Regions from separate parts of the Streptomyces siamensis genome, predicted to be linked through region 2. Evidence: riboswitches for the same ligand, from Rfam matches in the RefSeq annotation. Region 2 holds a riboswitch; the other holds the start of a gene.
The links. Region 2 has a riboswitch for glycine ahead of gcvT (glycine cleavage system aminomethyltransferase GcvT). Riboswitches for the same ligand answer to the same signal wherever they lie in the genome.
Positions count from the first base shown of each region.

Region 1: it holds a riboswitch for glycine, as region 2 does, so the genes downstream of both, gcvP (aminomethyl-transferring glycine dehydrogenase) here and gcvT (glycine cleavage system aminomethyltransferase GcvT) in region 2, are expected to answer to the same signal.

Region 1 is NZ_BAABKB010000045.1:305,428-320,283, reverse strand. Features, by position in the region: gene ABEB03_RS41605 (mannose-1-phosphate guanyltransferase) at 1-2,108, shown strand, start outside; gene ABEB03_RS41600 (DUF881 domain-containing protein) at 2,207-3,100, shown strand; gene ABEB03_RS41595 (small basic family protein) at 3,097-3,429, shown strand; gene ABEB03_RS41590 (hypothetical protein) at 3,750-4,328, opposite strand; gene ABEB03_RS41585 (DUF881 domain-containing protein) at 4,266-5,078, shown strand; gene ABEB03_RS41580 (FHA domain-containing protein) at 5,140-6,108, shown strand; gene ftsR (transcriptional regulator FtsR) at 6,151-6,906, shown strand; gene ABEB03_RS41570 (bifunctional nuclease family protein) at 6,993-7,466, shown strand; gene ABEB03_RS41565 (MerR family transcriptional regulator) at 7,708-8,382, shown strand; gene ABEB03_RS41560 (DNA polymerase IV) at 8,485-9,948, shown strand; gene ABEB03_RS41555 (PRC-barrel domain-containing protein) at 9,867-10,241, opposite strand; glycine riboswitch at 10,355-10,450, shown strand; gene gcvP (aminomethyl-transferring glycine dehydrogenase) at 10,625-13,510, shown strand; gene ABEB03_RS41545 (DUF5999 family protein) at 13,641-13,847, opposite strand; gene ABEB03_RS41540 (hypothetical protein) at 14,291-14,856, opposite strand, start outside.
Region 2 is NZ_BAABKB010000034.1:33,365-48,220, forward strand. Features, by position in the region: gene ABEB03_RS35410 (L-serine ammonia-lyase) at 1-1,017, opposite strand, end outside; gene glyA (serine hydroxymethyltransferase) at 1,189-2,451, opposite strand; gene gcvH (glycine cleavage system protein GcvH) at 2,463-2,840, opposite strand; gene gcvT (glycine cleavage system aminomethyltransferase GcvT) at 3,049-4,167, opposite strand; glycine riboswitch at 4,202-4,314, opposite strand; glycine riboswitch at 4,315-4,412, opposite strand; gene ABEB03_RS35430 (AAA family ATPase) at 4,581-5,276, shown strand; gene ABEB03_RS35435 (enhanced serine sensitivity protein SseB) at 5,319-6,086, shown strand; gene ABEB03_RS35440 (enhanced serine sensitivity protein SseB C-terminal domain-containing protein) at 6,270-7,070, shown strand; gene ABEB03_RS35445 (ABC transporter permease) at 7,523-8,521, shown strand; gene ABEB03_RS35450 (ABC transporter substrate-binding protein) at 8,580-10,331, shown strand; gene ABEB03_RS35455 (ABC transporter permease) at 10,401-11,408, shown strand; gene ABEB03_RS35460 (ABC transporter ATP-binding protein) at 11,405-12,502, shown strand; gene ABEB03_RS35465 (dipeptide ABC transporter ATP-binding protein) at 12,499-14,070, shown strand; gene ABEB03_RS35470 (M1 family metallopeptidase) at 14,167-14,856, shown strand, end outside.

The sequences.
Region 1 (14,856 bases), on a different contig from region 2:
TCTGCCTGACGCGCGTACCGAATCCGCTGGAATTCGGCATCACCATCGTGGACGAAGAGGGCAAGGTCGAGCGCTTCCTGGAGAAGCCGACCTGGGGCCAGGTCTTCTCCGACACCGTGAACACGGGCATCTACGTCATGGAGCCCGAAGTCTTCGACTACGTCGAGGCCGATGTGCCGGTCGACTGGTCCGGTGACGTCTTCCCGCAGCTGATGAAGGAAGGCAAGCCCATCTACGGCTATATCGCCGAGGGCTACTGGGAGGACGTCGGCACCCACGAGAGCTACGTGAAGGCGCAGGCCGACGTCCTGGAAGGCAAGGTCGAGGTCGAACTCGACGGCTTCGAGATCTCCCCCGGCGTATGGGTCGCCGAGGGCGCAGAGGTGCACCCCGACGCCGTACTGCGGGGACCGCTCTACATCGGCGACTACGCCAAGGTCGAAGCGAACGCCGAAATCCGCGAACACACCGTGGTCGGCTCCAACGTCGTCGTCAAGAGCGGCGCCTTCCTCCACCGGGCCGTTGTGCACGACAACGTGTACATCGGTCAGCACAGCAACCTGCGCGGCTGCGTCGTCGGCAAGAACACCGACATCATGCGGGCCGCCCGGATCGAGGACGGCGCCGTCATCGGCGACGAGTGCCTCGTAGGCGAAGAATCGATCATCCAGGGCAACGTCCGCGTCTACCCGTTCAAGACCATCGAGGCCGGTGCCTTCGTCAACACCTCGGTGATCTGGGAGTCGCGGGGCCAGGCGCATCTCTTCGGCGCCCGAGGGGTCACCGGAATCCTGAACGTGGAGATCACTCCGGAACTCGCCGTGCGACTCGCCGGCGCCTACGCGACGACCCTGAAGAAGGGCTCCACGGTCACGACGGCCCGTGACCACTCCCGAGGCGCGCGAGCACTGAAACGAGCGGTGATCTCGGCACTCCAGGCCAGCGCCATCGACGTACGCGACCTGGAGAACGTGCCGCTGCCGGTGGCCCGGCAGCAGACCGCCAGGGGCAGTGCTGGCGGCATCATGATCCGCACCACACCAGGGGTGCCGGACTCCGTCGACATCATGTTCTTCGACGGACAGGGCGCCGACCTGTCGCAGGGCGGACAACGCAAGCTGGACCGGGTCTTCGCACGACAGGAGTACCGGCGTGCGTTCCCCGGTGAGATCGGGGACCTGCACTTCCCGGCCAGCGTCTTCGACTCGTACACCGGATCACTGCTGAGGAACGTCGACACCACCGGGATCGCGGAATCCGGGTTGAAGGTCGTCGTGGACGCCTCGAACGGCAGCGCCGGACTGGTGCTGCCCAGCCTCCTCGGCAAGCTCGGGGTCGACTCGCTGACCATCAACCCCGGTCTCGACGAGTCCAGGCCGACCGAGACGGCGGACACCCGACGGGCCGGACTGGTACGCCTCGGAGAGATCGTCGCGTCGGCCCGCGCCGCCTTCGGGGTGCGCTTCGACCCGGTGGGCGAGCGGCTCTCCCTCGTCGACGAGAAGGGGCGGATCGTCGAGGACGACCGCGCCCTGCTGGTCATGCTCGACCTGGTCGCGGCGGAACGGCGCAGCGGGCGGGTGGCGCTCCCGGTGACGACCACACGGATCGCCGAGCAGGTGGCCGCGTACCACGGCACGCAGGTGGAGTGGACGACCACGTCGCCCGACGACCTGACACGGGTCGGCGGCGAAGAGTCGACGATCTTCGGCGGCGACGGGCGCGGCGGATTCATCATCCCCGAGTTCAGCAGCGTGTTCGACGGCGCGGCCGCCTTCGTACGGCTCATCGGGCTCGTGGCACGGACCCAGCTCACCCTCAGCCAGATCGACGCGCGGATTCCGCGGGCGCACGTCCTCAAGCGTGACCTGGCGACCCCCTGGGCCGTCAAGGGCCTCGTGATGCGCCGTGTCGTGGAGGAGGCCGGAGACCGGTTCGTGGACACCACCGACGGCGTGCGGGTCGTGGAGACCGACGGGCGCTGGGTGATGGTGCTCCCGGACCCCGCCGAGGCCGTCACCCATTTGTGGGCCGAGGGCCCGGACGACGCCTCCGCGGAGGCTCTGCTCGACGAGTGGGCGGCGGTCGTGGACAGCGCCGGCCGGTAGCACGCGTGCGTGCCGGACAAGTGCCCCCAAGGGGGCCTGTCCGGCACGTAGGTGGGGCCATTCGGAGGTAGCACCCGCGACGTGCGACGATGTGCGGCATGCCGCAGCAGCCCCCCGTTCGGAGCAGCGCTCCACGCCCCTCGCGCCCGGACGCCTCCATGTCGCTGCTCACCAACGTCATGGACCACAGCCTCGACGACGGATACGCCGAGGCAGCCGCCCGCAAGCAGGCCGAGGGCGCCGGCGGCATGCCGAAGACGGTCCGGGCGAAGCTGGGGCTCGCCGCCGGGCTCGTCCTCGCGGCCCTCGTGGTCACCGTGGGCGCGGCGAACGCACGCATAGCCGCCCCGGTCGTCGCCAAGGAGCGCCAGGAGCTCATCGACCGGGTCGAACGCGAGACGAAGACCGCGGACAAGCTGGAGAGCACCGTCGACTCCCTGCGGGCCGACGTGAACGCCCGGCAGCGTGAGGCGCTCAAGAAGAGCGGCGGTGACCAGGCCGACCTGGTGAGCATCCTGTCGGGCGCGACCGATGTGCACGGCCCCGGCGTGAAGCTCGTCGTGAACGACGCCAAGGAAGCCAGTACGGGGGGTGGCGGGAACCCGCGGGAGACCTCCGGGTTCTCCGACACCGGGCGCGTCCGCGACCGTGACATGCAGCGCGTCGTCAACGGCCTGTGGGAGTCGGGCGCGGAGGCCATCGCCATCAACGGACAGCGTCTGACAGCCCTGTCGGCGATCCGTGCCGCGGGAGACGCGATACTGGTCGACAACAAGCCGCTGGTGCCGCCGTACACGGTGCTCGCGGTGGGGGACGGCAAGCGCCTCAGCACCAGGTTCCAGAACAGCGCCGACGGGTTGTATCTGCATGCGCTGCAGGAGAACTACGGCATCCGGACCGGCATTTCCGTCGAGGACGACATCCGGTTGTCCGCCGCACCGAGTGTGATCGTACGTACAGCAGAGCCGAGCACAGAGAAGGGCACATCGTGATCGCCGTACTGGGCCTCGTCGTGGGAGTCGTGGCTGGACTGTTGGTCCGGCCCGAGGTTCCGGCGGTCGTCGAGCCTTACCTCCCGATCGCCGTCGTGGCGGCGCTCGACGCCGTGTTCGGCGGTCTGCGGGCGATGCTCGACGGGATCTTCGACGACAAGGTCTTCGTGGTGTCGTTCCTGTCGAACGTGGTCGTGGCCGCGCTGATCGTCTTCCTGGGCGACAAGTTGGGCGTCGGCGCGCAGCTCTCCACGGGTGTCGTGGTCGTCCTCGGTATCCGCATCTTCTCCAACGCCGCGGCGATCCGTCGGCACGTGTTCCGGGCGTGAGGCCGATGAGCAACGAGGACGAGAACCCCCAGGCTTCCGAGAACCCGAGGCCCTCCGAGAGCGAGCGGCCCGTCGAGGGCCGCACACCGCCCGACGAGCGCGGGCCCGCCGCGGACCCCCGGTCTGCCGAGGAGCACGGGCCCGCGGCGGACACCACCTCTGCCGCCGACCCCAGGTCTCCCGAGGGGCGGAGGCCTGCCCAGAACCCCTCTTCCTCCGAGAGCCGGACTTCCTCCGGGAACGAGGGGCGCTCGGAGGAGCGGAGGCCGGCAGAGAGCCCCGCGCCGCCTCAGGCTCCCCAGCAGCCCCGGACACCCCAGTCAGCCCGGCCTCCTCAGCCGACGCATCCTGTTCGGCCTTCTCAGCGCTTCCGACTGCCCGAGGACGCCGAGCCGCAGCAGCCCGCGGGACCGACGCAGGGCGCTCAGCCGCAGCAGCCCGCGCGACCCACGCAGGGCGCCCAGCCGCCGCAGCCGGGAGGGCCGGGTCACGGTCCGAGGCAGTCGCAGCAGGTTCGCCCCCCTCAGGGGGCTCAGCCCGGGCGCCCGGTGCAGCCGGGACCGGGCGGCCGGCCCGCGCACCCGGGTCGGCCGGCTCAGGGCATGCAGCAGCCGGGTCCCGCGCAACAGCCCCGCCCTGCGCAGCGGCCGGGCCCTGCGCAGCAGTCGGGTCCCGTGCAGCAGCCCCGCCCGGCCCAGCAGTCGCGTCCGATACAGCAGTCGCAGTCGCAGTCGGCGCGGCCACCGCAGTCTGTCCGGCCCTTCGAGGGCCCGCAGCCGTCCAGGAGCTCCGAGCCCCCGCGCAACGTCCAGCCGCCCGGTGCTCCGGAGAACCGGCTGCGCAAGGAACTTCCCCAGGAAGTACCCGCCGCGGCTCGTTCCGGAAATTCCGGTGCACATCAGGACGAAGAGGGCGCCGGGCCTTCGATGACCGGACGTCAGCGCCTGGTCGACGGACTGTGGCCGCCGCGTGTGTCGCGTGCCCAACTCATCGTCGCCCTGCTCCTGTTCGGTCTTGGATTCGGTCTCGCCGTCCAGGTCGCCTCCAACAGCGACAGCGGCAGCGCCCTGCGTGGAGCACGTCAGGAAGATCTCGTACGCATTCTCGATGAACTCGACAACCGAACTCAGCGTCTTGAGGACGAGAAGCAGGGTCTCGAGGATCAGCGCACCGAGCTGGAGAACAGCTCGAACCAGGCCGAGGAGGCTCGCAAGCAGACGGTCGAGAAGGAGAAGCAACTCGGCATTCTGGCGGGCACCGTGGCGGCGCAGGGGCCCGGCATCACCGTGACGATCGACGACGCGAAGGGGACGGTGAAGGCGGACATGCTGCTCGACGCGGTCCAGGAGCTGCGCGCGGCCGGCGCGGAGGCGATCCAGGTGAACGGCGTGCGCGTCGTCGCCAATACCTTCCTGAGCGATTCCGACGGCGGAGTGAAGGTCGACGGGAACAAGATCGCCCAGCCCTATCGTTTCAAGGTCATCGGCAAGCCGCAGGACCTGGAGCCGGCGCTGAACATCCCCGGAGGTGTGGTGCAGACACTGGAGAAGGAGCAGGCCACCGTGACGGTGGACCGTGCGACCAAGATCGTGGTGGACGCCTTGCGACCGGCGAAGCGGCCTGACTACGCTCGGTCGTCCTCCCAGTGAGCCGGGGTCGCATGAGGGTCGTCCGGCGAGGGCATGAGGTTGCGGGGGGTCGGCGCACCGATTGGGTGGTGCGTGGTGGAAACTGTCTGGTGGATACGGACGTTGTGAGGATGTCCGGGTCGACCGGTGTGTTCAATCAGGGTTCGTCCTGCCCCACGGGCGGGTCTGTTTCGGTCAAGGGGAATCGCCCGTGAAGTTGTTTGCGAAGTTGTTCGGCAAGAGCGCGCGAGAGGGCAGCGGTGACAACGCCACCGCCCGGCACCGTGCACCGCGCCAGGGAGACGCGGAGGCCCACGGCGGCGACCGCCCGCTGTTCCGTGACCAGGTCGCTGGTCCGGGTGGTGACATTTCCGGTGGTCAGGGCGCGCCGTCTGTTGACCCTGCCCAGTCCGGCCGCATAGGTTTCGGGGATCCGTCGACCTCAAGTGCGGGTGGAGGGTTTGCCTCCGACCCGTATGCGTCCCATGCCCCCGGTGGGCAGCCGCGGCAGGAGGATCCGTCCATGGCCCTGGTGTGTACGAGGTGCGGTAACCGCAACGCCGAGAACAGCCGGTTCTGTTCCAACTGCGGTGCGCCGCTGCGAGGCGGCGCCGAGCGTCCGTCCGAGACGACGTCCACGATCTCCATCTCCGGCATCGAGGCCTACGACGCCGAGGTGACGGGGCAGACGCCGTCGCCGATGCTCTCCCCGGAGGCGCAGGCGGCCGTCGACGCGCTGCCGCTCGGCTCGGCGCTCCTGGTGGTGCGCCGTGGTCCGAACTCGGGCAGCCGCTTCCTGCTGGACGGCGAGCTGACCACGGCGGGGCGTCATCCGCAGAGCGACATCTTCCTGGACGACGTGACGGTGTCGCGTCGCCACGTGGAGTTCCGTCGCGCGGCGGACGGCTCGTTCACGGTGGCCGACGTCGGCAGCCTGAACGGCACGTACGTCAACCGCGAGCGGATCGACCAGGTCGCTCTGGCGAACGGCGACGAGGTGCAGATCGGCAAGTACCGGCTGGTGTTCTACGCGAGCCAGCGGGCCATCTGACCCTCCCCCAGACTCCGTCAGGGGGGACCCCAGGGAAGGTCCATGCTTCAAACACCGAGCGGCGGTGCCGGCAACGGTACCGCCGCCACGGACAGTGGGCTGATGAGCATCGGCGTGGTGCTGAACGCACTGCGCGACGAGTTCCCCGAAGTCACCATCTCCAAGATCAGGTTCCTGGAGTCGGAGGGGCTCGTCGAGCCGCGGCGGACCCCCTCGGGGTACCGCAAGTTCAGTGCCCACGACGTCGAGCGCCTCGGTCACGTCCTGAGGATGCAGCGGGACCACTACCTGCCCCTCAAGGTGATCCGCGAGCACCTGGAGGCCCTGGAGCGCGGTGAGCCCGTGCGTCTGCCGTCCGTGGGCCGTCAGCGCGACGCGGGGGACGGCGAGCCCCTGGGCGACTTCCTGGGCGAGCCGGAGGCGCCCACAGCGGCCCGCGTGGGCCGTGCCGAACTGCTGGCCGCCGCGGAGATCGACGAGCGGGACCTGGCGGAGTGGGAGTCGTACGGGCTGATCGCACCGCTGGCGGACGACGTGTACGACGCCGAGGCGGTGACGGTCGCGACGCTGGTCGTCGAGCTGGGGCGGTTCGGGATCGAGCCACGCCACCTGCGCGCGATGAAAGCCGCCGCGGAGCGTGACGCGGGGCTCGTGGACCAGGTGGTGGCCCCGCTGCGGCGCCATCGCAACCCGCAGACGCGGGCGCACGCGGAGGCCCGTACGAAGGAGCTCGCGGGGCTCACGGTGAAACTGCACGCGGCGCTCGTGCAGACCGCGCTGGGCGTACGACTGCCCTGAACCGGGGCGCCGGCCGGGGCTCCGGATCGTCCACCCGTTCTGTGCCCGACTACCCAAACGTCCCGGGCACGGCCTAGGGTTGCTGTGTGAACGAGCTCGATGTCGTAGGTGTCCGGGTCGAAATGCCCTCCAACCAACCGATCGTGCTTCTGCGTGAAGTGGGAGGCGACCGGTACCTCCCCATCTGGATCGGACCGGGGGAGGCGACCGCGATCGCCTTCGCCCAGCAGGGCATGGCCCCCGCACGACCGCTGACCCACGACCTGTTCAAGGACGTGCTGGAGGCCGTGGGCCAGGAGCTCACCGAGGTACGCATCACGGACCTGCGTGAGGGCGTCTTCTACGCGGAGCTGGTCTTCGCCAGCGGGGTCGAGGTCAGCGCACGGCCGTCCGACGCCATAGCGCTGGCGCTGCGCACCGGAACGCCGATCTACGGCAGCGACGGCGTGCTGGACGACGCCGGCATCGCGATCCCGGACGAGCAGGAGGACGAGGTCGAGAAGTTCCGCGAGTTCCTCGACCAGATCTCGCCCGAGGACTTCGGTACCAACAGCCAGTGAGGCCCCGCCACCGCCCATCGGCGGTGTCCGCGGAGGCGCGCCGGTCCCGGCGGCAATTGCCCGTGGCCAGCGTGGTGTGCCGCGGCCCGGGCCGGGAGCATTCGGCTAGCCTTTCCCCGCGGTGGGGCACGAGAAACCACTCTTAGGGTGATTATCACTCGGCGTGCCGAGTGTGGCGATCGTTGACGCACCCGTGGTGACTGCCTACCGTCGAGAAGGCAGGTCAAGGACGGAGGTCGGCGTGAGAAACAGCGGCGACGGTACGGCTGGGGGTGCCCCCGGACACGGTCTGGGGGAGAGCGGCCCGTACCCTCCCACCAGCGCTCGGCTCCGCTCGAGCAGGGGGTACCCCGACCACGGCAGCACGGGCGAGCACGCTCCGCTGCGGCCGACGGCGGTGCCGGACGAGGGAGGGGCCGTTTCCGAGGAGATCGGCTACCGCGGTCCCACGGCGTGTGCCGCCGCGGGCATCACCTACCGGCAGCTGGACTACTGGGCGAGGACCGGGCTCGTCGAGCCGAGCGTGCGGCCCGCCCACGGATCCGGGACGCAGCGGCTCTACAGCTTCCGTGACGTCGTCGTCCTGAAGATCGTCAAGCGGTTCCTGGACACAGGTGTGTCGCTTCAGAACATCCGCACCACGGTCCAGCACCTCAGGGAGCGCGGCTTCCGGGACCTGGAGCGGATGACGCTGATGAGCGACGGCGCGACCGTCTACGAGTGCACCTCGCCCGACGACGTCCACGCGCTGCTCCAGGGCGGCCAGGGGGTCTTCGGGATCGCGGTGGGAGTGGTGTGGCGGGACGTCGAGGGCGCCCTGTCGCAGCTGCACGGAGAGCGGGTGGACACCGGCGAGACGCTCGTCGGGCACAACCCCGCGGACGAGCTGGCACGGCGGCGCAACCGGGCTGTGTGACCTCCCGGGCGTCCCCGCGAGGGGCGTGCTGCTTCGCGGGCCGTCCCGTGGGCGGCGGGCCGCGCAGGGGCATTGTCAGTGGCGTGGTGCAGCATCGGACATGTGAGAACCGCGCCCACGATCCTGCATCTCGACATGGATGCCTTCTTCGCCTCGGCGGAACAGGCGTCCAAGCCGAGTCTGCGCGGAAAAGCGGTCGTCGTGGGCGGGCTCGGACCGCGCGGAGTCGTCGCCACCGCGTCGTACGAGGCCCGGGTGTTCGGCGTCCACTCGGCGATGCCCATGGCCCAGGCTCGCCGCCTCGCACCGAACGCCGCGTATCTCGTGCCCCGCTTCAGCCTCTACAAGGAGGTCAGCGAGCAGGTGATGGCGCTGCTGCGGGCCCTGTCGCCCCTGGTGGAGCCGCTGAGCCTGGACGAAGCCTTCGTGGACCTGGAAGCGGGGGGCGCCGCCTGGGACGAGGGCTCGGCGCGGCTCGCCGGGGTGAAGCTGCGCGCGGACATCCGTGCCGTCACGGGACTCACGGGATCGGTGGGCCTCGCCGCGTCCAAGATGCTCGCGAAGATCGCCTCTGAGCAGGCCAAGCCCGACGGACTGGTCCTGATAGAGCCCGGCACCGAGCGCGCGCTCCTGGGGCCGATGTCGGTGCGGACGCTGCCCGGCGTGGGTCCCGCCACCGGGGACCATCTGCGGCGGGCGGGGATCACCACGGTCGAGGAGATCGCCGAGGCGGGTGAGGACGAGCTCGTGCGACTGCTGGGGAAGGCGCACGGACACGCGCTCCACGCGATGGCGCTGGCGCACGACGAGCGGCCCGTGGTCGCCGAGCGGGAGACGAAGTCCGTCTCGGTCGAGGACACCTATGACGTGGACATCCACGACCGGATGCGGGTCGGTCTGGAGGTGCAGCGGCTCGCCGACCGCTGTGTGCAGCGGCTGCGCGGGGCGGGGCTGTCGGGGCGGACCATCGTCCTGAAGGTGCGGAGGTACGACTTCTCGACACTCACCCGGTCCGAGACGCTGCGGGGGCCCACGGACGATCCGGCGGTCGTGCGGGAGGCCGCCGCGCGGCTCCTGGAGGCCGTGGACACGACCGGTGGGGTGCGGCTGCTGGGGGTCGGAGTCTCCGGGCTCGCGGACTACACGCAGGAGGACCTTTTCGCGCAGGCGCAGGCCCGTGCCACGGCGGAGGAGCCCCCCGGCCAGGAGCACCCCGCCGACGAGGAGTCGCGCGATTCCGGGGCGTCACCGGAGGCGCCCGCCGAGCGCCGGTGGCCCGCCGGGCACGATGTGCGGCATGCCGAGCACGGGCACGGCTGGGTCCAGGGCAGTGGCCTGGGGCGGGTCACGGTGCGGTTCGAGACGCCCTACTCCGTGCCGGGGCGGGTCAAGACGTTCCGGACCGACGACCCCGAGCTGGAGCCGGCCGATCCGCTGCCCCTGGTCGTTGCGGTGGATTCCCCGGACGCGTTGGAGCATCCGGGTCAGGGCTCGTCCGAGCCCGCGACCTTGCCGAAGTCACGGTCCGGCGGAGGCGGGGAGGGGGCCGCCACGTCGAGTCCGTAGTGGTGGTAGAGCTGGAGCTCCTGCTCGGGCGAGAGGTGCCGGCCCACGCCGAAGTCGGGAGCGTCCTTGATCAGGGCCCGGTCGAAGGGGATGCGCAGGGCCCCTTCCACGAGTTCACTGGGCTCCAGGGGCACGAAAGCGTCCCTGCTGAAGAGGCCTGTGCGTATGGCCGCCCACTCCGGTACACCGGTCGCGTCGTCGAGGTACACCTCGTCGATCGTGCCGATCTTGGTGCCATTGCGGTCGAACGCCTTGCGGCCGATCAGGTTGCGCGGATCGATGTCGGTCTGCACGGGCCCTCCACTTGGTCGCAACTCATCCGTAAGCACTACAAAAGAGCAGATTCAGGCAGGCGGCCACTCGAAGGATCGTGTCTTGTCCTCGCTGGTAGGCTGACAGCGGCTGCTGACCCCGTGCGGGAGAGTCCTCCAGACTTCATCGGAGGCGCCGAAGGAGCAAATCCTCCCCGGAATCTCTCAGGCACACGTACCGCACGGACGAGGTCACTCTGGAAAGCAGGGCGGTCGCCGATGGCCTCCGCCCTCACCGACGGTGAAAACCGGCACGTCGGACGGGCCGGTGAAGCTCTCAGGTTGAGATGACAGAGGGGGAGGCCGTCGGGGTACCCGTGCCGGGGTGCCCCTCGAAGGTCGCGTCAGACCAGGAGGCCTCCGCAATGACCGCCCACCGCATTCCGCTCTCCGAGCTCGAACAGGGAATCCCCTTTGAGCAGCGCCACATCGGGCCCGACCTCGAGGCCAGGGCCAAGATGCTCGCCCACGTCGGATACGGCTCGCTCGACGATCTGACGGCCGCCGCGGTGCCGGACGTGATCAAGAATGCCGAGGCGCTGAAGCTTCCCGGCGCGCGTACCGAGGCGGAGGTCCTCGCCGAGCTGCGTTCCCTCGCGGACCGCAACGAGGTGCTCGGTTCGATGATCGGCCTCGGCTACTACGGCACGTTCACGCCGCCGGTGATCCTGCGCAATGTCATGGAGAACCCGGCCTGGTACACCGCGTACACGCCTTACCAGCCGGAGATCTCGCAGGGCCGCCTGGAGGCGCTCCTCAACTTCCAGACCGTGGTCGCCGAGCTGACCGGGCTGCCGACCTCGGGCGCCTCGCTGCTCGACGAGGGCACCGCCGCCGCGGAGGCGATGGCGCTGTCCCGGCGCATGGGCAAGAACAAGAACGGCCTCTTCCTGGTCGACGCGGACGCCCTGCCGCAGACCATCGCCGTCATCGAGACTCGCGCCGAGCCGACCGGCGTCGAGGTCGTCGTCGCCGACCTCAGCGAGGGCATCCCGGCCGAGATCGCCGAGCGCGACATCAACGGCGTGCTGCTCCAGTACCCCGGCGCCTCCGGTGCCGTACGCGACATCAAGGCGGTCGTCGACCAGGCCCACGAGCTCGGCGCCGTGGTCACCGTGGCCGCCGACCTCCTCGCCCTGACCGTGCTCACCTCGCCGGGCGAGCTCGGCGCCGACATCGCCGTAGGTACGACGCAGCGCTTCGGTGTGCCGATGGGCTTCGGCGGTCCGCACGCCGGCTACATGGCGGTGCAGGAGAAGTTCGCCCGCAGCCTGCCCGGTCGCCTGGTCGGAGTGTCCGTGGACGCCGACGGACACAAGGCGTACCGCCTCGCCCTGCAGACGCGCGAGCAGCACATCCGCCGGGAGAAGGCCACCAGCAACATCTGCACTGCTCAGGTGCTGCTCGCCGTGATGGCCGGCATGTACGCCGTCTACCACGGTCCGGACGGTCTGCGGACCATCGCGCGACGCACCCACCGGTACGCCACCGTGCTCGCCGCGGGTCTGACGGCGGGCGGGGTCGAGGTCGTGCACGGCGCGTACTTCGACACGCTGACCGTGCGGGTCCCGGGCCGGGCCGCTGAGATCGTCGCCGCCGCCCGCGAGCACGGCGTCAACCTCCACCAGGCGGACGCCGACCACGTGTCGATCTCCTGTGACGAGACCACCACGCGTCGCGAGCTCGGCGCCGTGTGGACCGCGTTCGGTGTCGAGGGCGACGTCGAGGCACTCGACGCCACGGCCGAGGACACCCTGCCGGCCGCGCTGCTGCGCACCGACGACTACCTCACCCACCCGGTGTTCCACCAGCACCGCTCCGAGACCGCGATGCTGCGCTACCTGCGCAAGCTGTCCGACCGCGACTACGCGCTCGACCGCGGCATGATCCCGCTGGGCTCCTGCACGATGAAGCTCAACGCGACCACGGAGATGGAGCCGGTCACCTGGCCCGAGTTCGGCCAGCTGCACCCCTTCGTCCCGGCCGAGCAGGCTCAGGGCTACCTCACGCTGATCACGGAGCTGGAGGAGCGGCTCGCCGAGGTCACCGGGTACGACAAGGTCTCGCTCCAGCCCAACGCCGGTTCGCAGGGCGAGCTGGCCGGTCTGCTGGCCGTCCGCGGCTACCACCGGGCCAACGGCGACGAGCAGCGCACCGTCTGCCTCATCCCGTCCTCCGCGCACGGCACCAACGCCGCGAGCGCCGTGATGGCCGGCATGAAGGTCGTGGTCGTCAAGACCGCGGACGACGGCGAGGTCGACGTCGAGGACCTGCGTGCCAAGATCGAGCAGTACCGCGACGAACTCGCCGTACTGATGATCACGTACCCCTCGACGCACGGAGTGTTCGAGGAGCACGTCGCCGACATCTGCGCGCAGGTCCACGAGGCCGGCGGTCAGGTCTACGTCGACGGTGCCAACCTCAACGCGCTGGTGGGTCTGGCCAAGCCGGGGCACTTCGGCGGTGACGTCTCGCACCTCAACCTGCACAAGACGTTCTGCATCCCGCACGGCGGTGGCGGCCCGGGCGTCGGCCCGGTCGGGGTGCGCGCGCACCTGGCGCCGTACCTGCCCAACCACCCCCTGCAGCCCGCGGCCGGTCCGGAGACCGGTGTGGGCCCGATCTCGGCCGCTCCGTGGGGCTCCGCGGGCATCCTGCCGATCTCCTGGGCCTACGTCCGGCTCATGGGCGGTGAGGGCCTCAAGCGCGCCACGCAGGTGGCGGTGCTGTCCGCGAACTACATCGCCAAGCGTCTGGAGCCGCACTACCCGGTGCTCTACACCGGTCCGGGCGGGCTCGTCGCGCACGAGTGCATCATCGACCTGCGCCCGCTCACCAAGGCGACCGGCGTGAGCGTCGACGACATCGCCAAGCGCCTGATCGACTACGGCTTCCACGCGCCGACGATGTCGTTCCCGGTGGCCGGGACGCTGATGATCGAGCCGACCGAGTCCGAGGACCTGGGTGAGCTCGACCGGTTCTGCGACGCGATGATCGCGATTCGCGCGGAGATCGACAAGGTCGGCTCGGGCGAGTGGGCGGTCGACGACAACCCGCTGCGAGGTGCCCCGCACACCGCCGCCGCGCTCGGTGGCGAGTGGAACCACGCGTACTCGCGCGAGGAGGCCGTCTTCCCGGCCGGTGTCTCGGCCGCGGACAAGTACTGGCCGCCGGTGCGCCGCATCGACCAGGCGTACGGCGACCGGAACCTCGTCTGCTCCTGCCCGCCGCTGGACGCCTACGAGGACTGATCGACACGGCGGACGCGGGCGACTACGAGGAGTAGTCACCCACGGACATGCGTCGGGGCCGGTTCGGAGAGTACGTCTCCGGGCCGGCCCCTCGTATGTCCGGGCCGCGTGCCTGCGACCCGTGGTTGCCTCAGGCGGCCGTCATCACCTGTGCGCTGCCCAGCGGGCGGTGCGGGGCGATGATCTGACCGTCGGGCAGGAGCTCACCGGTGTCCTCGAAGAGCAGAACGCCGTTGCACAGCAGGCTCCATCCCTGCTCCGGGTGGTGCGCCACGAGACGGGCGGACTCCCGGTCGGCTGACTCGGCTGACGGACACGGTGGCTGGTGCTGGCACATGGATGGGATCTTTCGCTGGGTAGAGATGTGAGTGATGGCTGTGGTGTCTGTCCCGCGGCTCGATGAGTTCATGGCCGCCCCCCGTTGGTGTGTGGTCTGGAAACCAGTGTTGCTCTACGGACGTCAATCCGCAGGGATTTCGCGGCACCGCTTCTTACAGGTTGATGACGCATCACCCGTGCGGACGGTTCATCCCAACTGCACTGTCTCTTCGGGTGGTTCGGGGTGGTCGAATAGGGCTAGTCCGGTCGGGGCGCCGGGCACGTCCTGCCTCGTACGAGCGCTGTGGAGCACCGACGAGCGCGCTTGTGCGGCGGTCCGGGACGGGCGGTGCGCAGCGGCGTGCCCCGCGGCCGGCGGAGCGGCGGCGGGGCACGGGAGCCGGTGCCTGTCGTGCGCGGTTCACGGGGGTGTCCGCCCGTGCGGGCGGCGCGGTCGTGGTCCTACGCGGGTGTGATGAGCAGCGGTGCGGGCGTGAGCCGGTGGGTGAGCACCGGCAGCAGCTCGGCGACGCTGTGCGGACGGTGTGCGGCGATGCCGGGCGGCGCGGGAGCCAGCGGGACGAGGAGGTCGGTGGCGGCGGGGAGCCCTGTGGCGGCGTCCGCGGTGCAGTCGCCGTGCAGCCAGAGCGTGAGCATGTACAGCTCCGGCACGGACAGCAGGCGTGCCTGGTAAGGCTGCTGCATGGACTCGGCCTGACGCACGGCGCGTTCGGTCGCGGTGATGTACGGGCCCTCGAAGAAGCGGGAGAACGCCCAGCCGTCGGGTGTCAGCATGGTGTCGGCCGCGGCCACCGCGCGATCGCCGCTGCGGATCAGGAAGCGCCAGCCGGCGAGCCGGGTGGCCGGCGCACCCTCGGGAGTGGTCCGGTCCAGGACATGCACGGGCAGCGGGAGTTCGGGTGTGACGGGCCCCTGGGCCAGACGCAGGGACGGGGTGCGGGCCTCGCGGACTGCGGTGGGGGAACCGAGTGCCGTGAGGACGGTGCGAAGGGCGGGCGCGGGAGCCG
Region 2 (14,856 bases):
GCCGACCTCGGCGCCGGAGATGGAGGCGTTCTCCTTGAAGAGCATGCCGATGGCGCCGGCGGCGAGCAGGAAGCGGACGACGCCGTCCTCGTCCGCGCCCGGCACGAAGTTGATGTAGTAGTGCAGGACGGCCGGGATGATGCCCGCGGCGCCGTTGGTGGGGGCGGTGACGACGCGGCCGCCCGCCGCGTTCTCCTCGTTCACGGCCATCGCGTAGAGGGTGATCCACTCCATGGCGTGGGCCAGCGGGTCGCCCTCGGCGCGCAGCTGGCGGGCGGAGACGGCGGCCCTCCTGCGCACCTTCAGGCCGCCGGGCAGGATGCCCTCGCGGGTCATGCCGCGCGACACGCACGCCTGCATGACGCGCCAGATGCCGAGGAGCCCCTCGCGGATCTCCTCCTCGGTGCGCCAGGCCCGCTCGTTCTCCAGCATCAGCGCGGAGATCGACAGACCGGTCTCGCGGGTCAGCCGCAGCAGCTCGTCGCCGGTGCGGAAGGGGTACTTCAGGACGGTGTCGTCGAGCTTGATGCGGTCCTCGCCGACCGCGTCCTCGTCGACGACGAAGCCGCCGCCCACGGAGTAGTACGTCTTCTCCAGCACGAGGCCGCCGGAGGCGTCGTACGCGAAGACCGTCATGCCGTTGGCGTGGTACGGCAGTGCCTTGCGGCGGTGCAGGACCAGGTCGTCGTCGAAGGCGAAGCCGATCTCCCGCTCGCCGAGCAGGTTGATCCGCCCGGAGGACTTGATCTCCTCGACGCGTTCGTCGGCGCCCTCGACGTCCACGGTGCGCGGGGAGGCGCCCTCCAGGCCGAGCAGGACCGCCTTGGGGGTGCCGTGGCCGTGACCGGTCGCGCCGAGGGAGCCGTAGAGCTCGGCGCGTATGGAGGTCACCTGGTCGAGCAGTCCCTCGTTGCGCAGGCGGCGGGCGAACATGCGGGCCGCGCGCATCGGACCCACGGTGTGGGAGCTGGACGGGCCGATGCCGATCGAGAACAGGTCGAAGACCGAGATGGCCACGGGAACTCCTTGGTGGTCGCGCCGGACGCCGTTGTCCGGTGGAGGTGGTGCAGGGACTGCGGGGACTGCATGGAACGGGGCACCGCGCTCGGTTCCAGTGTGCGCGGTGCCCCGGACGTCCGTACGAAGGGGACCGTACGAACCAAAACGTACGACAGAAAGCGTACGAAATTACTTCAGGCCGGGGTACAGAGGGTGCTTGTCCGCCAGAGCGGACACGCGGGCCTTCAGGGACGCGGCGTCGTAGGACGGCTTGAGCGCCTCGGCGATGATGTCCGCGACCTCGGTGAAGTCCTCGGCCTGGAAGCCGCGGGTGGCGAGGGCGGGCGTGCCGATCCGCAGGCCGGAGGTGACCATGGGTGGACGCGGGTCGTTGGGGATGGCGTTGCGGTTGACCGTGATGCCGACCTCGTGGAGGCGGTCCTCGGCCTGCTGACCGTCCAGCTCGGAGTTGCGCAGGTCCACCAGGACCAGGTGCACGTCCGTGCCGCCGGACAGGACGTCCACGCCGACGGCCTTCACGTCGTCCTGGACGAGGCGCTCGGCCAGGATGCGGGCGCCCTCCAGCGTGCGCTGCTGGCGCTCCTTGAACTCGTCCGAGGCGGCGACCTTGAACGAGACGGCCTTGGCCGCGATCACGTGCTCCAGCGGGCCGCCCTGCTGACCGGGGAAGACCGCGGAGTTGATCTTCTTGGCCAGCTCGGCCGTCGAGAGGATCACGCCGCCGCGCGGGCCGCCCAGCGTCTTGTGGGTGGTCGTGGTGACGACGTGGGCGTGCGGCACCGGGTTGGGGTGCAGGCCCGCGGCGACGAGTCCGGCGAAGTGCGCCATGTCGACCATGAGGTACGCGCCGACCTCGTCGGCGATGCGGCGGAACTCCGCGAAGTCGAGCTGGCGCGGGTAGGCCGACCAGCCCGCCACGATCAGCTTCGGCCGGGACTCCTTGGCCAGGCGCTCGACCTCGGCCATGTCGACCTGACCGGTCTCGTCGTCCACGTGGTAGGCGACCACGTCGTACAGCTTGCCGGAGAAGTTGATCTTCATGCCGTGGGTCAGGTGCCCGCCGTGCGCGAGGTTCAGACCCATGATCGTGTCGCCCGGCTTGAGCAGCGCGAACATCGCGGCCGCGTTGGCCTGGGCGCCCGAGTGCGGCTGCACGTTCGCGTGCTCGGCACCGAAGAGCGCCTTGATGCGGTCGATGGCGATCTGCTCGACCACGTCGACGTGCTCGCAGCCGCCGTAGTAGCGGCGGCCGGGGTAGCCCTCGGCGTACTTGTTGGTCAGGACCGAACCCTGGGCCTCCATGACCGCGACCGGAGCGAAGTTCTCCGACGCGATCATCTCCAGGGTGGACTGCTGGCGGTGCAGCTCGGCGTCGACGGCGGCGGCGACGTCCGGGTCCAGTTCGTGAAGGGGCGTGTTCAGAAGCGACATGCGGTGACTCCTCAGCCGGCGGTGAAAGCGGTGTACTCGTCCGCGGACATGAGGTCCTCCGGCTCGTCCGTGACGCGTACCTTGAACAGCCAGCCGCCCTCGAAGGGGGCGGAGTTCACCAGCGACGGGTCGTCCACCACGTCCTGGTTGGCCTCGACGACCTCGCCGGTGACCGGCGCGTAGAGGTCGCTGACCGACTTGGTCGACTCCAGCTCGCCGCAGGACTCGCCCGCGGTCACCGTGTCACCGACCTCCGGAAGCTGGGCGTAGACGACGTCGCCGAGCGCGTTGGCCGCGAACTCGGTGATGCCGACCGTCGAGACGCCGTCCTCGGCGACCGACAGCCACTCGTGCTCCTTGCTGTAGCGCAGCTGCTGGGGGTTGCTCATGGCCTGAATTCTCCTGTACGCGGGGGACTGCTGATGTCGGGGGTACCCCGTGCCCGGACGAAGCCGGAAACCCGGGGGAGGGGTGGTCATGGGATACGAGACGGCACGCCGGGGCACAGGTCACGCACCAACGCGCGCGGGTACCCCCGCGGCGCTCGCTCGGTCCGCTTCCTACCGGTGCCCATGGCGCCCGTCGCGCGCCCGGTGCCTACTTCTGGCGCTTGTAGAACGGCAGGGCCACGACCTCGTACGGCTCGTGGCTGCCCCGGATGTCCACGCCGACCCCGGCGGACCCGGGCGCCGCGTGCGCGGCGTCGACGTACGCGATCGCGATCGGCTTGCCCAGCGTCGGGGAGGGGGCGCCCGAGGTGACCTCGCCGATCACCGTGCCGTCGGCGACGACGGTGTACCCGGCGCGCGGTACGCGACGGCCCTCGGCGATCAGGCCGACGAGCACCCGCGGAGGGTTCTTCTCGGCCCGCTCGGCGGCGGCCTCCAGGGCCTTGCGTCCCACGAAGTCGCCCTCCTTCTCGAACTTCACGACCCGCCCGAGCCCGGCGTCGAAGGGCGTCAGCGAGGTGGTCAGCTCGTGCCCGTACAGCGGCATGCCGGCCTCCAGGCGCAGCGTGTCGCGGCAGGACAGGCCGCAGGGGACGAGGCCGACGGGGGCGCCCGCCTCGGTCAGTGCCTGCCACAGCCGCTCGGCGTCCGCGGGTGCCACGAACAGCTCGAAGCCGTCCTCACCGGTGTAGCCGGTGCGGGCGATGAGCGCCGGGACGCCGGCCACGGTGCCCGGCAGGCCCGCGTAGTACTTCAGGCCGTCCAGGTCCGCGTCGGTGAGCGACTTGAGGATGCCGGGGGACTCGGGGCCCTGTACGGCGATCAGGGCGTACGCGTCGCGGTCGTCGCGGACCTCGGCGTCGAACCCGTCCGCACGCCCGGTGAGCGCGTCGAGGACCACCTGGGCGTTGGAGGCGTTGGCGACGACCATGTACTCGGTCTCGGCGAGCCGGTAGACGATCAGGTCGTCGAGGATGCCGCCGTCCTCCTGGCAGATCATCGTGTAGCGCGCGCGGCCGACGCCGACGGAGGCGATGTTGCCGACCAGGGCGTAGTTCAGCAGGGCGGCGGCCTGCGGCCCGGTGACGGTGATCTCGCCCATGTGCGAGAGGTCGAACAGGCCGGCCTTCGTGCGGACGGCGAGGTGCTCGTCGCGCTCGGAGCCGTACCGCAGGGGCATGTCCCAGCCTGCGAAGTCGGTCATCGTCGCGCCGAGCGAGCGATGCAGGGCATCGAGCGCGGTGTGACGGGGTGCGTTGCTGCTCATCGGTGGGGCTCCCAAGGCATGACGGCGAGGTCGTTCCTCCCCATCTGTCATCGGAACCTGAGAGGTTCGCCACGACCCCACGAAACGGTGGTCATGACTTGCACCTTGGGTGGAGCCACTGGTCAGCGGCCCGCTTTTCAGATGTGCCTCGCCCGCGCGGTAACGGGGCCTGAGAGATTCAAGGGAGGGACTTGCTCCTTCGGCGCCCGGGGACTAGTACCCCAGGACTCTCCCGCGCGGATTCAAGCGGCCGGTATGCAGTTGGCGCGCACATCATTGCACGCGCCGTCCGATCGGGGCAGTCCGCATCTGTAACCGGCCTGTGGCAGTCCGAGTACGGAAACGAGAGAGACCACGCATTACCTTCTCTTTACACTCGACGGGGATGGGACTCCACACCCAAGGGGAGGACGATCACGGTGAACAGGACCACGGCGTACGCGACGACCTCGGGCATTGCCCTGCCCAAGCAGCCCGGCGCCCCGGCCCGGGAGGCGTGCGGCCCGCTCCCGGCGGCCGTCGTCCGCGACCTCAGGGCCCGCGCCGGGCACAGCCCGCACGGCCTGCTCTTCGGGGCGTCCGACGTCGTGGTGGTCACGGGGCTGCCCGGCAGCGGCAAGTCGACCCTGATGCGCCGTGCCGTCAAGGGCCCGCGCATCGACTCCCAGGACACGCGTGACCGCTGGGACGCCAGGATGGCCCGATGGCTGCCGTACGCGGTCTACCGCCCCTTCGTCCGCCTTGCGCACTACGCGGGGCTGCGTCGCACGCTGCGCTCCGGCGCCGGCGTCGTGGTGCACGACTGCGGCACACAGGCCTGGGTGCGCCGCTGGCTGGCCCGCGAGGCCCGGCGCCGGGGCGGCTCGCTGCACCTGCTGCTGCTCGACGTCCCGCCCGGCACGGCGCTCCGGGGCCAGCACGACCGGGGTCGCGGTGTCTCGCGCTACGCCTTCGCTCGGCATCGCGGAGCCGTGGCCCGGCTGCTGCGCGCCGTGGAGAAGGGCGACCTGCCCGAGGGCTGCGGCTCGGCGGTGCTCATCGACCGCGAGGCCGCGGACGTGCTGCGCCGGATCGACTTCGACGGCCGGGCCGTCACCGGCGCCCACTAATCTTTCCAGCCGGAACAGTGGTTCGAAGCAGGCGGTAGACAGATGGACTTCCCGGCACAGGCGCACCCCCATCCGCACGGCGGATGGCCCGGCAACGAGCTGGAGGAGGTGCTGTCCGCCTCGCTCGGCGTGCCCTCGGCCGGTGCCCGCATCGTCGAGGTCCTCGGCCGCAGCTTCGTCTGGGTGCCCCTGCCGAGCGGCGGCGGTCCGCACAGCGGCCCCCTCGACCTGCCGACGCTGGAGATCGAGGGCCAGGCGTACGTCCCCGTGTTCAGCTCCGAGGAGCAGTTCCGCCAGGTCACCGGCGGTCATCTGTCGTACACGATCGCGCCCGCCGTCGAGTTCGCCCGGGGCCTGCCGCCCCAGGTCGGCATCGCGGTCAACCCGGACGGCGTGGTCGGCGTACCCCTGCCGCCCGTCGCGGTCGCCGAGCTGTGCCGGGCGGGGCGGACCCCGCTGGACGGGCCGGCCGGCGGCGGCCGGGTGCGGCTGTTCGAGCCCGACTGGCAGGACGACCCGGTGGACTTCCTGTCCGCCGCGTCGGCCGAGTTCGCCGGGACCGGCGTCGTGCTCAGCGCCCGCCGCTGCCTGGCCAGCATCGAGGGCGGCGACCCGGTGATGTTCATCGGCGTCGAGCTCTCCCAGTGGGAGGGCGACGCCCGCACCCTCCCGCTCGACGCGCTGGGCCGTGCCCTCGGCCGGGTCCCGGTCGGCCACGCCGTGAACCTGGTTCTCCTGGACGTCGCCCAGGACCCGGTGGGCGACTGGATGCGCGCCCAGGTGCGGCCCTTCTACCAGCGCGAGTACTGACCCCGGCACCAGCGTGAGCGGTGACACCACGGAGACCCGTGACGCCGTGCGTCAAGTCGCTGTCAGGATCGCCGCTTAAGCTGGTTTCATGGCTCGGTCGAGGTGTTGACGCAGGTTCGTCACCGGTGGCTCGGGCGTATTGGATGAGTTCGTCGTGAATTGTTCGCGAAGGGGCGGTTGAGGGTGAGCGCGTCGGGCACGGCCGCGGCCGGGCAGGTCGAGCACATGCTGCGCCAGGTGACCCCCGGGCGCTACGACGCCTACGAGGCGCTCCTTCGCGCGCTCGCGACCCCGTCGTCCGGTCAGGTCTGGATGCTCCTGTGGCACGGCCAGGCCGGGTCCCCGGACGCCCAGTACGGGAACATGGAGGTGGACGGCTTCGGGTACGCCCCGTGCGTCACCTCCGCCCAGGAGCTCTCGGCCAGCGGCTGGAACCGCTCGTACGAGGTGGTCGACGGCCTCGACGTCGCCCGCACCCTCTACCCCGACCATTTCGGCCTCTGGCTCAATCCGCACGCGCCCGGCGGCGGCCTGGGCATCCCCTGGCTGGACCTGCGGCGCATCGCCGCGGGCCTGGAGCGGCAGCCCGCCGGACCGCTTCGGCTGTCCGAACCGGGCATCGAGATCCCGCAGTTCTACGCCCTGCTCACGCAGAACGCGCACCGCACCTCCGCCGTGCGGTCGCTGCGCCGCGCCTGGGTTCAGCCCGCGCTCGGGGCGCCCTATCTCGCCATCGGCCTTGACGTGTACGACACTTCGCCGCCCGCGGTCGACTCGGTGCGCGCCATGATGCAGCAGTCCATCGGCGCGGTCCCCGACGGGCTGCCCGTCTCGACCGTGGCGATGTCCGACGAGTACGACCCGGTGGCCATGTGGCTGCGCGTCAACGCCCGGCCGTTCTACGACCGTGAGGCCCACGCGGCCCCGGCCCAGGCGCCGATGGCGGGCGGCTACGGTTATCCGCCGGCCCGCGGAGGATACTGACGGCGCACGCCGCCGGCCCGCCGTCCCTGGCTCAGCGGTCGCGGAGGTGTTCCTCGCGGCAGTCTCTCACGCCTGACCTGCACGGGAACCGGCGTTAGGGCTGCTTGTCCGGGTTGGGTAGGAGGCGTGCCGAAAGAGGGCGTCATGGCCCCTTCCGGCGCAACTGCCCCCCGTCCGCCTCGCGTTACCCACTGTTCGGATAACGGAATCCCCTTAAGAGCATCACGGTTGCGCATACTTTCTCCATCAGACCTGGCACGTGATCGTGGCGGCACTGAAGACTCGCCCATCAGACATGGGGTCATCGATCCTGTGAGCGAGTGCAAGTCGAACGATCAGCCGGGTCACCAGGTCGCACCATCTGCGGCCGACCTCCCGGCACGCAAGTGAACCAAGCCGCAGACAGCGGCGGGCGTAGGCCGGTCACCACCGGCGAGAGGGGTCGGGTCACTGTGACCGCACCGATCGAGACCACCGGGGCGGGACCGGAAGCGCAGCCGGAGGCTGTGCTTGCCGGTGTCGAAAAGGGGCAGATCGAGGGCCGTTCCCTGGGACAGATCGCCTGGACGCGCTTCAAGCGCGACAAGGTGGCGGTTGCCGGCGGTGTCATCGTCGTGCTGCTCATCCTGCTGGCCGTGCTCTCGCGGCCCATCCAGGCGATGTTCGGGCTGGACCCGAACGCCTTCCACCAGGATCTGATCGACCCCAACACCTCGCTGCCCAAGGGCGGCTTCGGCGGCATGAGCGCGGACCACCCGCTGGGCGTGGACCCGAAGTTCGGCCGCGACATCGCCACCCGCATCCTGGAGGGCTCCTGGGTGTCGCTGGTGGTCGCCTTCGGCGCCACCATCCTGTCCAACGTGATCGGCGCGATCCTCGGCGTCGTCGCCGGCTACTACGGCGGGCGGGTCGACTCGATCATCAGCCGTCTGATGGACACCTTCCTCGCCTTCCCCCTCCTGCTCTTCGCCATCGCCATCTCCGCCACCCTCCAGGGCGGCGCGTTCGGCCTCGAAGGGCTCCCGCTCCACCTGAGCGTGCTGATCTTCGTCATCGGCTTCTTCAACTGGCCCTACCTGGGCCGCATCGTCCGCGGTCAGACGCTCGCCCTGCGCGAGCGGGAATTCGTGGACGCCTCCCGGGGCATGGGCGCCAAGGGCCCCTACATCCTCTTCCGGGAGCTGCTGCCCAACCTGGTCGGCCCGATCATCGTCTACTCGACGCTGCTCATCCCGACCAACATCCTCTTCGAGGCGTCCCTGAGCTTCCTCGGGGTCGGCATCCAGCCCCCGCAGGCGTCGTGGGGCGGCATGCTCAGGGAGGCGGTCACCTTCTACGAGGTGGACCCGCAGTTCATGATCGTGCCTGGTCTCGCCATCTTCGTGACCGTCCTGGCGTTCAACCTGCTGGGTGACGGTCTCCGCGACGCTCTCGACCCGCGCAGTCGCTGACGCCTGCCGACACCGAGAGTCCATCAAGTTTCCGACAATGGAGGGGAACCCGACCATCATGCGAAGGTCAGCGCTGGCCGCTATTGCGGCCATCGGCTCCGCGAGCCTGCTCGTTGCAGGTTGCAGCAAGGCCGATGACAACAAGAACGACAACGGCAACAAATCGGCTGGGGCCAACGCCGCGACCAAGGATGTCGTCAACGCCTCCACGAAGAAGGGCGGGACGGTCACCTACGAGCTGTCCGACGTCCCGGACTCCTTCGACCCCGGCAACACGTACTACGCGTACATGTACAACCTCAGCCGGCTGTACGCCCGCCCGCTGATGACGTTCCAGCCCGGCGCCGGCGAGAAGGGCAACACCCTCGTCCCGGACCTCGCCGAGAGCAAGGGCGTCCCGAGCGACGGCGGCAAGACCTGGACGTACAAGCTGCGTTCGGGCCTGAAGTACCAGGACGGCTCCGCGATCACCTCGAAGGACGTCAAGTACGCCGTCGAGCGCTCGAACTTCGCGCGTGACGTGCTCTCCCTCGGCCCGAACTACTTCCAGCAGTTCCTGGCCGGCGGCGACAAGTACAAGGGCCCCTACAAGGACAAGAGCGCCAAGGGCCTGTCGTCGATCGAGACCCCCGACGACACCACGATCGTCTTCCACCTGAAGACGGCCTTCCAGGAGTTCGACTACCTGGTCGCCGCCCCGCAGACCGCTCCGGTGCCCCAGGCCAAGGACAAGGGCGTCGACTACGTCAAGAGCATCGTCTCCTCGGGCTCCTACAAGTTCCAGAGCTACTCCGAGGGCAAGCAGGCCGTCCTCGTGCGCAACGAGAACTGGGACGCGAAGACCGACCCGCTGCGCAAGCAGTACCCCGAAAAGATCGTCGTCAACCTGAAGGTCAACGCCGAGACGATCGACAAGGACGTCCTCGCGGGCGACGCGATCGACCTCGGTGGTACGGGTGTCCAGGCCGCGACCCAGGCGCAGCTGCTCAGCTCCGCCGAGAAGAAGGCCGGCACGGACAACACCTACGGTGGCCGTCTCGTCTACATGGCGATCAACACCAAGGTGAAGCCGTTCGACAAGGTCGAGTGCCGCAAGGCCGTGCAGTTCGCGATCGACAAGGTCTCGGTGCAGACCGCCGAGGGCGGCCCGATCCGTGGTGACGTCGCCTCCACCGTTCTCCCGCCGGACATCCCGGGCTACGAGAAGTCGGACGTCTACGCGTCCGCCGGCAACAAGGGCGACGAGGCCAAGGCCAAGGAGCAGCTGAAGGCCTGCGGCAAGACGAGCATCAAGACGAACATCTCCGCGCGCAGCGACCGCCCGCAGGAGATCGACGCCGCCACCGCGATCATCAACTCGCTGAAGAAGGTCGGCATCGACGCCAGCCTGAAGCAGTACCCGTCGGGCAAGTACTTCACCGACTACGCGGGTGTCCCGAAGTTCACCGAGAAGCAGAACATCGGCCTGATCATGATGCAGTGGGGCGCCGACTGGCCGTCCGGCTACGGCTTCCTGCAGCAGATCCTGAACGGCTCCGCGATCGGCGAGTCCGGTAACACCAACCTGTCGCAGTACGACAACAAGGATGTCAACGCCCTCCTCGAGAAGGCGATCGGCACCCAGGACGACGCGGCGCGCAACACGCTGTACACGCAGATCGACAAGCAGACCATGGACGACGCGGTTCTCGTCCCGCTGACCTACTTCAAGGTCCTGCTGGCCCGCCCGCAGGGTTACACCAACCTGGTCTCCACGGCGGCCTTCAGCGGTCAGTACGACTACCTCAACATCGGCACCACCAAGAAGTAGCAGCCCCGGAAGGCAGGTGAAGGCATTGGTGCCCGCGGGCTCAGCCCGCGGGCACCAGCGCCGATCCCCGTGATCTCGTACATCCTCCGTCGGACGGTAGCGGCAGTGATCCTGCTGCTGGTCGTCTCCGCGGTCACCTTCGCCATCTTCTTCCTGCTGCCACGGCTCGCCGGCCAGTCCGCGGACCAGCTGGCGCAGCAGTACATCGGTAAGAGCCCGTCGAAGGCCGACATCGCCGCGGTCAAGCACAACCTCGGTCTGGACCAACCCCTGTACGTCCAGTACTGGCACTTCATCAAGGGGATCGTGGCCGGCGCCACCTATGACCTGGGCCCCACCACGGTGCACTGCAACGCGCCGTGCTTCGGGTACTCCTTCAAGACCCACGTCGCGGTGTGGCCTCAGCTGACCTCCCGCCTTCCGGTGACCATCTCGCTCGCAGCGGGTGCCGCCGTCCTGTGGCTGATCTCGGGCGTGGCGGTCGGTGTGATCTCCGCGCTGAAGCCGCGCTCGTTCTTCGACCGCGCCTTCATGGGTGTCGCGCTCGCGGGCGTCTCGCTGCCCATGTTCTTCACGGGCAACCTGGCGATCCTCCTCTTCACCTACCAGTGGCCGATCTTCGGCCGCACCTACGTCCCGTTCACCGAGAACCCGGCGCAGTGGGCCAACACCCTCTTCCCCGCCTGGTGTTCACTCGCGCTCCTGTACTCCGCCATCTACGCGCGGCTCACCCGCTCGGGCATGCTGGAGACGATGAACGAGGACTTCATCCGCACGGCCCGCGCCAAGGGCCTGCGCGAGCGCAACGTCGTGGTCCGGCACGGACTGCGCGCTGCCCTCACCCCGATCATCACCGTCTTCGGCATGGACCTCGGTCTGCTGCTCGGCGGTGCGCTGATCACCGAGACCGTGTTCTCCCTGCACGGTGTCGGCCAGTACGCGGTGCAGGCCATCGAGGACAACGACCTGCCCCCGATCCTGGGCGTGACCCTGCTCGCCGCCTTCTTCGTCGTGATCGCAAATCTTCTGGTGGACCTGCTCTACGCGGCCGCCGACCCGCGGGTGAGGCTCTCGTGACCGAACTCTCCAAGACCGGCGCCGCGGTGGGCGAGCCCGTCAACGCCCCCTCAAACGCGCCGAGCGCGTTCCTCGAAGTGCGTGACCTCAAGGTGCACTTCCCGACCGACGACGGCCTGGTCAAGTCCGTCGACGGACTCAGCTTCGCGCTGGAGAAGGGCAAGACCCTCAGCATCGTCGGTGAGTCGGGCTCCGGTAAGTCCGTCACCTCGCTGGCCATCATGGGTCTGCACCGGCTCGGCGCGCGGGGCAAGAACGTCCAGATGGCCGGCGAGATCTGGCTGGACGGCAAGGAACTGGTCAACGCCGATCCGGACGAGGTGCGCAAGCTCCGCGGCCGCGAGATGGCGATGATCTTCCAGGACCCGCTCTCGGCGATGCACCCGTACTACACGGTCGGCAGCCAGATCGTCGAGGCGTACCGGGTCCACCACAAGGTCGACAAGAAGACGGCGCGCAAGCGTGCCGTCGAGATGCTCGACCGCGTGGGCATCCCCGAGCCCGGCAAGCGGGTCGACAGCTACCCGCACGAGTTCTCCGGCGGTATGCGCCAGCGCGCGATGATCGCGATGGCGCTGGTCAACAACCCCGAGCTGCTCATCGCGGACGAGCCGACGACCGCCCTGGACGTGACCGTCCAGGCGCAGATCCTCGACCTCATCCGTGATCTGCAGAAGGAGTTCGGCTCCGCGGTCATCATCATCACCCACGACCTGGGTGTGGTCGCCGAGATCGCCGACGACGTCCTCGTGATGTACGGCGGCCGGTGTGTGGAGCGCGGTCCCGTCGACACGATCTTCGAGCGCCCGCAGCACCCCTACACCTGGGGTCTGCTCGGCTCGATGCCGCGTATCGACCGGGAGACGTCCGACCGGCTCATCCCGGTCAAGGGCCAGCCGCCGAGCCTCATCAACGTCCCCTCGGGCTGTGCCTTCCACCCGCGCTGCCCGTACGCGGACCTGCCCAAGGGTGATGTCACCCGCACCGTGCGCCCCGACCTCCAGTTGGTCGGCAGCGGTCACTACACCGCCTGCCACCTCTCGCAGGAGGACCGGACGCGGATCTGGACCGAAGAGATTGCGCCGAAGCTGTGAGCGAAACGAAGAAGACGGACGCCGCCGACGCGGTGATCCCGCAGCAGGCAACGGCCACCGAGGACCGCGCGAAGTCCGCGGAGGGCTCGGACGACCGTGAGGTCCTGCTCCGGGTCCGGGGGCTTCAGAAGCACTTCCCGATCCGCAAGGGAGTGCTCCAGCGCCAGGTCGCCGCGGTCAAGGCCGTCGACGGCATCGACTTCGAGGTCCGCAAGGGCGAGACCCTCGGCGTCGTCGGCGAGTCCGGCTGCGGCAAGTCGACCATGGGACGGGTCATCACCCGCCTCCAGGACCCGACCGGCGGCACCATCGAGTTCGAGGGCAAGGACATCACCCGACTCAGCGCGGGAGGGATGCGCCCGCTGCGCCGGGACATCCAGATGATCTTCCAGGACCCGTACGGGTCGCTGAACCCCCGGCACACCATCGGCTCGATCGTCTCGGCTCCCTTCCGGCTCCAGGGCGTGGAGCCCGAGGGCGGGGTCAAGAAGGAGGTCCAGCGGCTCCTGGAGCTGGTGGGTCTGAGCCCCGAGCACTACAACCGCTACCCGCACGAGTTCTCCGGCGGTCAGCGGCAGCGCATCGGCATCGCCCGCGCGCTCGCCCTGAAGCCGAAGCTGGTCGTCGCGGACGAGCCGGTGTCCGCGCTGGACGTGTCGATCCAGGCGCAGGTCGTGAACCTGATGGACGACCTCCAGTCGGAGCTCGGCCTCACGTACGTGATCATCGCGCACGACCTGTCCGTCGTCCGCCATGTCTCGGACCGCATCGCCGTGATGTACCTCGGCAAGATCGTCGAGCTCGCCGACCGCACCTCGCTGTACGAGGCGCCGATGCACCCGTACACCAACGCCCTGATGTCGGCCGTGCCGGTGCCGGACCCCAAGCGCCGGGGCGCGAAGAGCGAGCGCATCCTGCTGCGCGGCGACGTTCCCTCGCCGATCTCCCCGCCGAGCGGCTGCCGTTTCCACACCCGGTGCTGGAAGGCCACGGAGGTCTGCAGGACGACCGAGCCGCCGCTCCTGGAGCTGAGGCCCGGTCAGCGGGTCGCCTGCCACCACCCGGAGAACGCCGAGGACCAGGCGCCGCAGGACACGGTGCTGCTGTCGGTGGCGAAGGAGGCGGTGGAGCTGGTGGTTCCGGCCGCCGCCGAGACGCCGGCCGAGAGCGGCGAGGGTTCTGCCGAGGCCGACGCCGAGGAGACCGCCGCCGTCGCGGAGACGGCCGCCGCCGACGCGGAGGCTCCCGCCGAGGCTGAGGCTTCCGCCGACGCCGACGCCGACGCCGAGTCCGCGGAAGCCGAGGCTTCTGCCGAGGCGGAGACGGTGGCCGAGGCTGCCGGCGACGAGGCCGCGGAGGCTCCCGCCGACGCCGCCGAGTCCGACGCCGGGGACGAGGCCGAGGCCGTGACCGAGGGCGAGTCCTCCGGCGAGGCCGTGTCCGAGTCCGAGGCCGCGTCCGACGCGGAGGAGGCCCCGGCCGAGTCCTCCGACGCCGGGTCGGAGACCGACGCCGAGGCGAAGCCCGAGGCCGCGGAATCCGATCGTCAGGAGTCAACCGGCAAGTAGGCCGTGACGACTTGGCAAAGTCATGAACATGCCTGAACGGGAGAGTGCAGAGTCTCGCGTGTCCGTCAGTTCGGAACACGTTCGAAAGGGACGCTCATGGCACTCTCCCGTTCGGCACGTTTAGGGGCCCTCGCCACCGCGGCGGCCTCCTTCCTCGTCATCGCCGCCTCCTCCGCCCCGACCCCGGGCGCCGACGGCATCGGTGACCCCTACTTCCCGCAACTGGGCAACGGCGGCTTCGACGCCCGCCACTACGACCTCGACGTGGCCTACAACCCGGACACCGACCGCCTCGACGGCCGGACGACCATCACCGCCCGCGCCACCCAGAGCCTGTCCGCCTTCGATCTGGACCTCCAGAAGCTGGATGTCACGAAGGTCGAGGTGAACGGCAGACGCGCCGACTTCACGCGAGCGGGCGACGAGATCCACATCACCCCGCGCGGCACTCTGCCCAGAGGCAAGACCTTCACGGTGACCGTCACCTACGGAGGCGTCCCCGAAGCCCTGAACGGCCCCATCGTCTTCGGCTCCGACTACGGGTGGATGAAGACCACCGACGGCGTCTTCGTCGCCTGTGAACCCAACGCCGCCTCCACCTGGTTCCCGTCCAGCGACCATCCGTCCGACAAGGCGACGTACGACATCAGGATCAAGGCCCCGAAGGGTCTGACCGGGGTCTCCAACGGCCGCCTCGTCTCGACGTACGACAAGGGCGGCCAGACCGTCGCGCACTGGCGCGAGAGCCGGCCCATGGCGACCTATCTCGCGACCGCGACCATCGGC